Regions from separate parts of the Streptacidiphilus sp. MAP12-20 genome, predicted to be linked through region 1. Evidence: riboswitches for the same ligand, from Rfam matches in the RefSeq annotation. Region 1 holds a riboswitch; each other region holds the start of a gene.
What was found. A riboswitch is a leader RNA that binds a small molecule or an ion and turns the genes downstream of it on or off. The one in region 1 is predicted to bind cobalamin.

Region 1 (3,263 bases):
TACGAGCCGCTGCCGTTCGCGGTGAAGGTCCACTGCGAGTTGGCGGCGTGGTCGTCCGGGTACTGGATCAGCTGCGTGCCCTGGATCGAGCTGCCGCCGGGTACGTTGGCGATCATCCCGCTGTTGACGTCGGCGATCCGGTAGACGCCGTTGCCCGCCGCCGCGAGCTGCCACTGTTGATCTGCCGCGCCGTTCGCCGCAGCGGTGACCAGGGGAGCGCTGCTGCCGGTGCTCGCTCCGGAGACGTCGAGGTACTGGCCGGTGGCGGCGTTGACCAGGTTGTAGCGCATGGTCGCGAACGTGGCCCCTGCGGCCGGGGTGATCTGCAGCAGCCGGGAGGCGTGGGCGGCCAGCGTCGCGCTGAAGGAGTTGGCGGAGCTGCCCAGGTCCGTGTTCGTCCAGACGTCGTGGATGTCCGCCGCGCCGCCGAAGCCGAGGTCGGCGAAGTGCGCGGTGACGGAGGCGGCGCCGGAGCCGAGGTTGAACAGGGCGACGGTGTAGCTGCCGTCGGGGTTGGCGGCCGTCCAGACCTGTTGCTGGCTGACCTGGTCGACCGGGCGGGCCGGGATGCCCGCCTGGTCGACGGCGATGACCTGGTCGTTCGTCAGCAGCGAAAGGTCGGTCGGGTCGAGGTGGGTGAGGTCGGTGCCGAGCAGCAGCGGCGCGCCCTCGACCGCCCAGAGGGTGAGCTGGGTGCGGCGCTCGTCCAGGGTCAGGCCGTCGTTGGAGCCGTTGCCGACCTCCAGCGAGTCCAGGTCGTTCCAGCCGCCGGGCCCGGCGAACCTCGTCCACTTCGGGGCGTCGGTGAAGCGCGAGGCGACGGAGGACCAGCTGGTGAGCGGGTAGGAGCCGGAGCCGCAGTAGCACTCGACGTCGCCGTCGATCCGCCAGCCGTTCGCGTACTGCTGCCAGGTCGCGCCGTTGTTGACGTCGAGGCTGTTGGAGAGCTCCAGGTGGATCGGGCGGCCGGACTGGTTCAGCGCCTGGGACCAGTGCTGGATGTCGGCGACGTCCCAGTCGCCGACTCCGTCGATCTTCAGGTAGTCCACGCCGTAGGAGGCGAGCTGGTCGGCCCAGGAGTTGAGGTAGGCCTGGGCGGCGGCCGGGTTCTTGGCGTAGTCGATGTAGTACATCGAGCCGTTGCCGAAGTTGTAGTTCGTCTCGTAGCTGCTGGTGTTGGAGACGATGTCCCTGGCGTGGAAGGCGGTGCCCTGGATAGGCGTGTTCTGGTTGTAGGCGGCGACTGGGATGCCGGGTGTGAGATACATCCCGAACTTCTCGCCCTGGTTGTGGATGTAGGAGCCGAGGGCGCCCATGCCGTTCGGGAACCGACTGCTGTCGGTGGCCCAGCGACCGTAGCTGTCAACGGTGTTGGCGGGGTTGAGATACCAGAAGTCATCCACGTTGACGTAGGAGAAGCCGTGGCCGACGAGGCCGCTGCTCTTCATGGCCAGGGCCTGGGCCTCGATGTTTGATTCGGTGGGATTCTTCCGGATGAAGCTCCAGCTGCTCCAGCCCATCGGCGGCGTGAGTGCGACGCCGTTCGCCTGGGCATGGGCGGTGGGGGCAGCGGGGAGTAGGCCGAGCAGTGCGGTTGCGGCTGCACCGCAGGTCGCGAGGAGGGTGCGGACTCTTCGGTGCATGGGATCCCTTTCGTGACACAACTCAACATGACCGAACTAAGTTCAACGCCATGAGCATTTCAGCGGTAGGCCGATGAAGCGTCAAGACATAGCGCAGGCACAGCTGCGAGGAGGAGAGCTCGGCGGTTAGGGTGGTCGGGCCGTGGTGTTCGGGAAGTCCGGTTCAAGACCGGCGCGGCCCTCGCCACTGTGATCAGGAAGTCCTCGTACAGCAGTCGTGCACTGAGGTCACTGGGTCCGCAAGGACCTGGGAAGGCCAGGTGCGGGGATGTCAGACCTGACAGCCAGGAGACCGGCCACGGCAGCGCTATGTCATATCCACGAGGTGATGGAGAGGCTGTCTCTAGATGACCGTGCCCGCGCACGAGAAGTTCTGGCTGCGAACCGGCGGCCTGCTCGCGGTAATCGTGGCGATGCATGTGGTGGCCTTCGGCCTGCTGCTGCTCATGATCGCCCCGCGCCACTACACGATCGGCACCCAGGTGTACGGCCTGGGCCTGGGGATCACCGTCTACACGCTGGGCATGCGCCACGCCTTCGACGCGGACCACATCGCGGCGATCGACAACACCACCCGCAAGCTGATGGCCGACGGCAAGCGCCCGGTTTCGGTCGGATTCTGGTTCGCCATCGGGCACTCGACCATGGTCGTCGCGATGGCCGTGCTCACCGCAGGTGGCGCGAAGCTGGCCGGCACGCTGCTCCGCGCCCACGTGGCCATCGGCGTCGTCGGCACCTCGATATCCGGCGTCTTCCTCTACCTGATCGCCGCGCTCAACCTGGTCGCGCTGGCCGGGATCTACCGGGTCTTCCGGGCCATGAAGCAGGGCGAGTTCGACGAGTACGAGCTGGAGAAGCACCTCGACAGCCGCGGCTTCATGAACCGGCTGCTGGGTCGGCTGACCCGCTCCATCACCCGCCCGGGGCAGATGTATCCGGTCGGGCTGCTCTTCGGGCTGAGCTTCGACACCGCCACCGAGGTCGCGTTGATGGTGATGGCCGGCACCGGCGCGGCCTCCGGGCTGCCCTGGTACGCGGTGCTCTGCCTGCCGCTGCTCTTCGCCTGCGGCATGAGCCTGTTCGACACGCTGGACGGCACCTTCATGAACTTCGCCTACCAGTGGGCCTTCGCCAACCCGGTCCGCAAGGTCTACTACAACCTCACCATCACCGGGCTCTCCATCGCCGTCGCGTTCGTCATCGGCACGATCGAGCTGATCGGCGTGCTGCACGACTCGGTGGGGCTCAGCAATCCGGTGACGGACTGGATCGCCGGGATCGACCTCGGCAACGTCGGCTACCTGATCGTCGGGCTCTTCGTGCTGGTGTGGGCCTGCGCGCTCGGCTACTGGCGACTTGCCAAGGTCGAGCACCGCTGGGCGAGCAGGCCCCTCACCACGACCGGAGCGTCAGCCGACGGTCAGTGAGAACGGCCCGGCCAGCACCGAGTAGCCGTCGTTGGCCAGGTAGTAGACGTCGTACGCGCCGGCGCCGGAGAGCTTGCTCGTCGAGAAGGTGAGCGCGCCGGCGGCGTTCGGGGCGTAGGACCAGGCGAGCGACCCCTTCTGGCCCGGAAGGACACCGGCCGGGTAGATCCCGATCCAGTTCTTCGCGCTCACC
Region 2 (3,263 bases), on a different contig from region 1:
GATGCGCGCCGTGGGTGACGTCCGGGTCGTCCCCGGCGTCCTTCACCACGACGGCCTCCGCCCGCCCCGGGCGCAGCAGTTCGCACCGCTCGACGGCGAAGCCGACCCGGTTGCCCGAAGGCAGCGCGACGTCGACCTGCGCCTGCGGTTCGCCGCCGACCAGCAGCAGCGCCGCCGCGCGTGCGGCGGCGGAGGCGCAGGTGCCGGTGGTCCAGCCGCTTCGCAGCGGACCCTGACGCACCTTCGCGGTGCGCGGAAGATCGGGCTCCCGCAGCTCAGCCATGGCTGTCGGTGGCCGTCGGCGCGAGCTCGCCTCCGGCGTTGGCGCCGACGGCCTTGAGCGAACGCCGGGCCGCGCGGTCGGCCTTGCGGAAGGTGTGGAAGTGGCCGGGGTGGTAGAGGTGCGAGCGGGTGCCCTCGGCCGCCAGCGCCGGGCCGACCAGGAAGAGCGTGTGCTTCCAGAGCTTGTGCTCCTTGACCGTCGCCTCCAGCGTGGCGACGGTGCAGGTCAGCAGCAGCTCTTCCGGCCAGGTCGCCTGGTAGGCGACGACGACCGGCGTCTCGGGCGCGTAGCCGCCCTCCAGGAGCTCCTCGACCAGCTGCTTCGTGCGGGCGGCGGAGAGGAAGATCGCCATCGTCGTTCCGTGGCGGGCGAACTCGCGCACCTCCTCGCCCGGCGGCATCGGCGTCTTGCCGCCGCCCAGCCGGGTGAGGATGACGCTCTGCGCGACCTCCGGGATCGTCAACTCCCGCTGGGCCAGCGCCGCGACGGCCGCGAAGGAAGAGACGCCGGGGACGATCTCCGTCTCCAGGCCGAGCTCACGGCAGCGGTCCAGCTGCTCCTGCACGGCGCCCCACAGCGAAGGGTCGCCGGAGTGGATCCGGGCGACGCGCGTGCCCTCGCGGGCGGCGCGCTCGTAGACGGCGAGCACGTCCTCCATCGGGATCAGCGAGGAGTCGAGGATCTCCGCACCCTCGCGGGCGTGCTCCAGGACCTCGGCCTGGACCAGGCTGGCGGCCCAGATCACGGTGTCCGCGTCGGCGATGGCGCGGGCGGCGCGGAAGGTCAGCAGGTCGGCGGCGCCGGGCCCGGCCCCGACGAAGGTCACCTTGCCGATCGCGGTCGCCGTCGCAGTTCCGGTCCCGGTGGCGTTCTCAGTGGTGTTCGCGCTGGTCACAGCTTTCCCCCTCGGCCCTCGCGCCGCGCCGGAGCGATCAGCGTCGACAGATACGGCAGCGTGCCGTCGATCGGTGTTCCTGGCTCGCTCAGCTGCTCGTCCGGCAGGCCGAGCGCCGCGCCCCAGACGGCGTTTCCTTCGCGGTCGGCCTCGCGCAGCGCGTCCCCGACCTGCGCGGCCAGGCGGCCGAACTTGTAGGCGACGACGGTGCCCGGCCCGGCCAGGGCCTCCTTCAGCACGGCGGCTCCGGCCGTCACCGGAACCAGCGTCAGCGGCTCGGTGCCCTCGGCGAGGACGGTGCCGCTGCGGGCGGCGAGGTCCTGCATCGCGGTGATCCCGGGGACGGTCTCGACCGTCAGGTCGGGGACCAGCTCGCGCAGGGTGTGGGCCAGATAGGTGAAGGTGGAGTAGACGTTCGGGTCGCCGATCGTCGCGAAGGCGACCGTCGCTCCGTGAGACCCGTCGTCGTCGCCGTCACGCTCCCGCAGCAGCTCCGCGACGCACGCGCCGGCCTCGTCCCAGGCGGCCTCGCGTCGGGCCCGGTCCTCGCGCTCGTTCAGCGCGAAGACGACCCGCACGATCTTCGCGGCGTCGGCGTGATGCAGCACGGTGGCCTCGGCGCGCCCGGTCTCACCACTGTCCATCACCGGCACGACCACGGCGTCCGCTTCGCGCAGTACACGCACGGCCTTGACGGTGACCAACTCGGGGTCACCCGGTCCCATGCCCACGCCGATCAGGCGTGGGCCAGACGCGCGTACGCGCACGGCAGCAGTCCTCACTCGGGGTCCGCGCCCCGGCTCGTGGTGACGGCGGCCAGAGTTCCTGGCTCGCGGGGCGGCGCTCCGCCTCCCCGCTGACAGTGGCGGGACCGCGCCGGACTCGCACCGGACTTCCTCGTCATTGCCGCCGTAAATCAATAATTCAGGCCTCGAAATCCCACCATGCTGCGCGTATGGCAGTCAACCGGACGCCCTGTGGGCTGAGCCACGTGCCGCAGTGCCGCGCTCACCCCCCCTCAGGACCCGCCCGCGCGGGCGGCGACGGCCGCGCTGATCCGCGCCGAGGCGAAGTCGGTGCCGCAGACGAAGCGCATGAACGGGCCGAAGCTCGCGGCCGCCGGGAGGCCGGTGAACCAGAGTCCGGGGACGGTGGAGCACATGCCCGCGTCCAGGGCGGGGAAGCCGCCGACCCGGACCAGGCGGGTGCGGAGCTCGGGCGAGAGGAAGGGGAGTGCGCCCAGATCGACGCGGTAGCCGGTGGCGGCGAGGACGTGGTCGGCGGTCAGGTCAAGGGCCGCGCCGGCGGGCGTGGCCGTGGTGAGGACGACCTTGTCGCCCTCGCGCCGCGCCCCGCGCAGCTGCCGGCCGGCGTGCACCGGGAAGACACCGTCGGCGCGCGGACGGAGCCACCAGGCGCCGCTCGGTCCGAGCACCTCCTTGACCAGCCGCAGCCGCAGTCCGGGCGGCAGCGGACGGAATGCCTGCGGGTAGCGGGCCATGGCCCACAGCGACCAGGCCGGCCCCATCGGCGACTCCGGCTGCCAGCGCAGCCCGCTCGCGGGGGGCCCGCCGAAGCGCACGCGCGGGGTCCGCGCCACCAGCTCGACCTGCGCGCCCGCTTCGTGCAGCAGCGCCGCGCCCTCCAGCGCGGACTGGCCGGCGCCGACGACGAGCACGGAACGGCCGGCGAGCGCGGCCAGGTCCGTGTGCTGGGAGCTGTGCGAGACCGGGCCGTCCGCAGAGGGCCCGTCCGGTGCGAGCTGGGCGAGCACGTCAGGGACGTGGGCGAAGCCGGTCAGTCCACTGGCGACCACGACGGCGCGGGCGGAGAAGGTCTCCCCTGTGTCGAGGGCGAGGTTGAAAGACCCGTCTGCGGAATCACTTTGACGGACCGACAGCACACTGCTCCGCTCCAGGAACGGAACCAGCTCCCGCTGGAACCACTGCCCGTAGCGGGTGAACAGCTCGATCGGCACCCGTTCGTGGTCGCTCGGCGCCGTCTCGCCGGTCGCGCGACAGAAGTCCGGCAGTGCGTGACCGGGGGCCGGGGCGGAAATGGTGGACGCGTCCGGCGTCGACTTGA
Region 3 (3,263 bases), on a different contig from region 1:
GGAGCTGACCGCGCGCCGCGCGGGTCTCCGCGTAGGCGGCGTGGCGGCCCAGCCGCTCGGCCAGGTCGCAGCTGGTCTCGTAGGCGGCCAGCATGATCCGCTCGGCGATCTTCGTGGACAGCGTCTTGGCCTCGGCGGAGTCGAAGTCCAGCCGCAGCTTGAAGAAGACGTCCTGCAGGCCCATCACGCCCAGGCCCACCGGGCGCCAGCGGTCGTTGGACGCGCCGGCCTCGGGGGTCGGGTAGAAGTTGATGTCGATGACCCGGTCCAGGAAGGTCACCGCGGTGCGGACGGTGGCGTCCAGACGCTCCCAGTCGATCGCGCCGTCCGGTCCCAGGTGCGCGCCGAGGTTGACCGAGCCGAGATTGCAGACGGCGGTCTCGGAGTCGTCGGTCACCTCCAGGATCTCGGTGCAGAGGTTCGACGAGTGGACCGTCCGGCCCGGCAGCGCGGTCTGGTTGGCGGCGCGGTTGGAGGCGTCCTTGAAGGTCATCCAGCCGTTGCCGGTCTGCGCGAGGGTGCGCATCATCCGGGCGTACAGCGTCCGCGCCGGGATCGAGCGGATGGCCAGGTCGGCCTGCTCGGCCTTGACGTACGCGGCGTCGAACTCGGCGCCCCACAGGTCGACGAGCTCGGGCACGTCGCCGGGGGAGAAGAGCGACCACGCGGCGTCGGCCTCGACGCGGCGCATGAACTCGTCCGGGATCCAGTGCGCCAGGTTGAGGTTGTGCGTGCGGCGCGCCTCCTCGCCGGTGCTGTCGCGCAGTTCGAGGAACTCCTCGATGTCCGCGTGCCACGTCTCCAGGTAGACGCAGGCCGCGCCCTTGCGTCGGCCCCCCTGGTTCACGGCGGCGACGGAGGAGTCCAGCGTGCGCAGGAACGGCACGATGCCGTTGGACTGGCCGTTGGTGCCCCGGATCAGCGAGCCGCGCGAGCGGATGCGCGAGTAGGAGAGGCCGATGCCGCCGGCGTGCTTGGAGAGGCGGGCGATCTGCGCGTAGCGGCTGTAGATCGAGTCGAGCTCGTCCAGCGGCGAGTCCAGCAGGTAGCAGGAGGACATCTGCGGGTGCCGGGTGCCGGAGTTGAACAGCGTCGGCGAGCTGGGCAGGTACTCCAGCCGGCTCATCAGCGTGTAGAGCGAGGCGACCTCGGCGACGGACTTCTCGTCCCCGCCCACCCGTCGCCCGCCACCACCCTTGTTCGAGTCGCTTCGCTCCACACCTCCCATTTCCAGCCCACAGGCCACGCGCAGCATGAACTGCTGCGGGGTCTCGATCACCTGACGGGTGATCGGGTGGCGCAGCAGGTAGCGGGAGTAGACGGTGCGCAGGCCGAAGTACTCGAAGCGGTCGTCGCCCTGCGGGTCGATGACGGCGTCCAGCTCGTCCGCGTGGGCGGCGACGAAGGCGGCGGTGGCGTCGCCGATCAGGCCCTCGCGGTGGCCGACGGCCACGGACGCGGCGAAGCAGGTCGCCCCCTGTCCGGCGGCCTCCTCGCGGACCTCCTCGGCCAGCAGTCGCGCCGCGAGGCGCGAGTACTGCGGGTCCTCGGCGATGAGGGCGGCGGCCGCCTCCATGGCCAGCCCGCGCAGCTCGGCGTAGTCGGCCCGCGCGCTGCGGCCGCGCAGCGCGGCGGCGGCGACCCGGCCCGGGTCGACCTGCGGCAGGTCGACGGAGCGCTCGGTGAGCGTGACCAGCAGCGCGGTGCCGGGGGCGTCGGCGGCGACCTGCGCGGCGGACTGCTGGGTGGGCTGGGGCAGGGTGGGGACGGCTGTGTCCGTCATCTACGCGCTCGCTCCTCGTTGGCGGCCGGTGGCTGAGGGTGGGCCACAGGGGAGGAGGGCAGCGCGAAGCAACCCGTCGGCCCACCCGCGAGGCCCGGACGTGCAGAGCCCTTCGCGTGGGTACACGAGGGCACGCTGACGGCAGGTCATCGGACTCGCGGCAGGGCCGCTCACCGCTGCGGGGCAGTCCCGGAATCACACCGGGTTCCCCTGCGTCGACAGCGAGCATGAGCATACATCTGGTGGCGCTCTCGCAAAGCACCACCAGATGTTGTGTCGCTAGAGCCTGTGTCTGCACCCCGGCCGGACCCGGCCCGCCTGGCACGCACGCTCGCTGCGTTGGCGAACCGCCCACGTAGCTCCGCTACGAGGGCGCTCCGCCGCCTTGCGATCGCACGCACCAGACGACCCGGGCGGATCCGGCCGGGATGCAGACACAGGCTCTTCGTTACTCTGTTCGAGCTTCCGGCTCGCCCAGCTCAAGCGCGTAGGTGAGCAGGTCGATGCCAGGGATGGGCGACCAGTCGCGGTCCGGGGTGCGGACGAAGCCGAGGCGCTCGTAGATCCGGTGGGCGTGGACCATCTGCTGCTGGGACGACATGACGATCCGGGGCAGCCCGAGCTCGCGGCTGCGCGCGATGATCGCGCGCACCATCAGCTCGCCGACGCCGCGACCGCGCACGGCGGGGTCGGTGGACACGGCGAGCATCCGGAACTCGCCCTCGCGGCCGACGGCGAGGTCGGCGTAGGGCGAGCCGGGCGGCGCGAAGGTGACCGAGCCGAGGACCAGGCCGGTCTCCTCGTCCACGGCGACCAGCAGCTCCGCGCGCTCGGCACGGTCGCTCGGGTCGCGCAGCAGCTTCGCGTAGTCGCCGTCACGCTCGGTGTGGCCGTCGGCGATGAAAGCCTCGGCGACGAGGTGACCTGCGGCGTCGTACTCGGAGGGCTGCGCGGGGCGGACGATGATGCTCATCCTTGAAGTCTGCCTGACGCGTCAGGCACTGCTCCGAGTGGGGTGCGCCGAGCGGCGGGGCGGAGAGTGACGTGTCATGTTCGTTGAGTGATGAACTTGCGAGGGACTCGGGCTCTGATAGTCGGCTGCTGCGCGGGAGCCGCGCTCTGGACGGGCGCGCTCCCCGCGCACGCGGCGCCGCCTGCCCGCGCGGCGGCGTGCGCGGGGGCGGCGCGGCCGAGTCCGATGGCGGTGACCCTCTCCGGCGTACGCGCGGCCTACGCCGCGGGCGGCGGCTGGTCCACGCTGCGGCTGACCGTGCGCAACCGCACCCGCTCGGTCTGCGGGCAGCTCAAGCCGGTGCTGGTCTACGGCGCTCGCGACCGGACGCTGCGCGTGGACGCGGTGCGCCTCGAGTCGCGGCGCGGCGGCCGCTGGCAGCGGGTGAACCTCGACGCCGCGCTCGGCGAGCTGGCGGGCCAGATCGGCCCGAGCCGCGGTCTCAGCCTCCGCCCCGGTGAGTCGGTG

Region 2: another riboswitch for cobalamin. It lies ahead of cobI (precorrin-2 C(20)-methyltransferase); the one in region 1 lies ahead of ABIA32_RS25530 (HoxN/HupN/NixA family nickel/cobalt transporter).
Region 3: another riboswitch for cobalamin. It lies ahead of ABIA32_RS10310 (ribonucleoside-diphosphate reductase subunit alpha); the one in region 1 lies ahead of ABIA32_RS25530 (HoxN/HupN/NixA family nickel/cobalt transporter).

Annotation. Positions count from the first base shown of each region.
Region 1 covers NZ_JBGCCK010000021.1:29,076-32,338, reverse strand. Annotated here, with positions in the region: gene ABIA32_RS25535 (alpha-galactosidase) at 1-1,643, opposite strand, end outside; cobalamin riboswitch at 1,770-1,959, shown strand; gene ABIA32_RS25530 (HoxN/HupN/NixA family nickel/cobalt transporter) at 1,991-3,070, shown strand; gene ABIA32_RS25525 (alkaline phosphatase family protein) at 3,053-3,263, opposite strand, start outside.
Region 2 covers NZ_JBGCCK010000002.1:428,113-431,375, reverse strand. Annotated here, with positions in the region: gene ABIA32_RS04170 (cobalt-precorrin-5B (C(1))-methyltransferase) at 1-283, opposite strand, end outside; gene cobM (precorrin-4 C(11)-methyltransferase) at 276-1,118, opposite strand; gene cobI (precorrin-2 C(20)-methyltransferase) at 1,175-1,945, opposite strand; cobalamin riboswitch at 1,975-2,104, opposite strand; gene ABIA32_RS04155 (FAD-dependent oxidoreductase) at 2,197-3,263, opposite strand, start outside.
Region 3 covers NZ_JBGCCK010000006.1:219,303-222,565, reverse strand. Annotated here, with positions in the region: gene ABIA32_RS10310 (ribonucleoside-diphosphate reductase subunit alpha) at 1-1,783, opposite strand, end outside; cobalamin riboswitch at 1,906-2,064, opposite strand; gene ABIA32_RS10305 (GNAT family N-acetyltransferase) at 2,232-2,756, opposite strand; gene ABIA32_RS10300 (hypothetical protein) at 2,853-3,263, shown strand, end outside.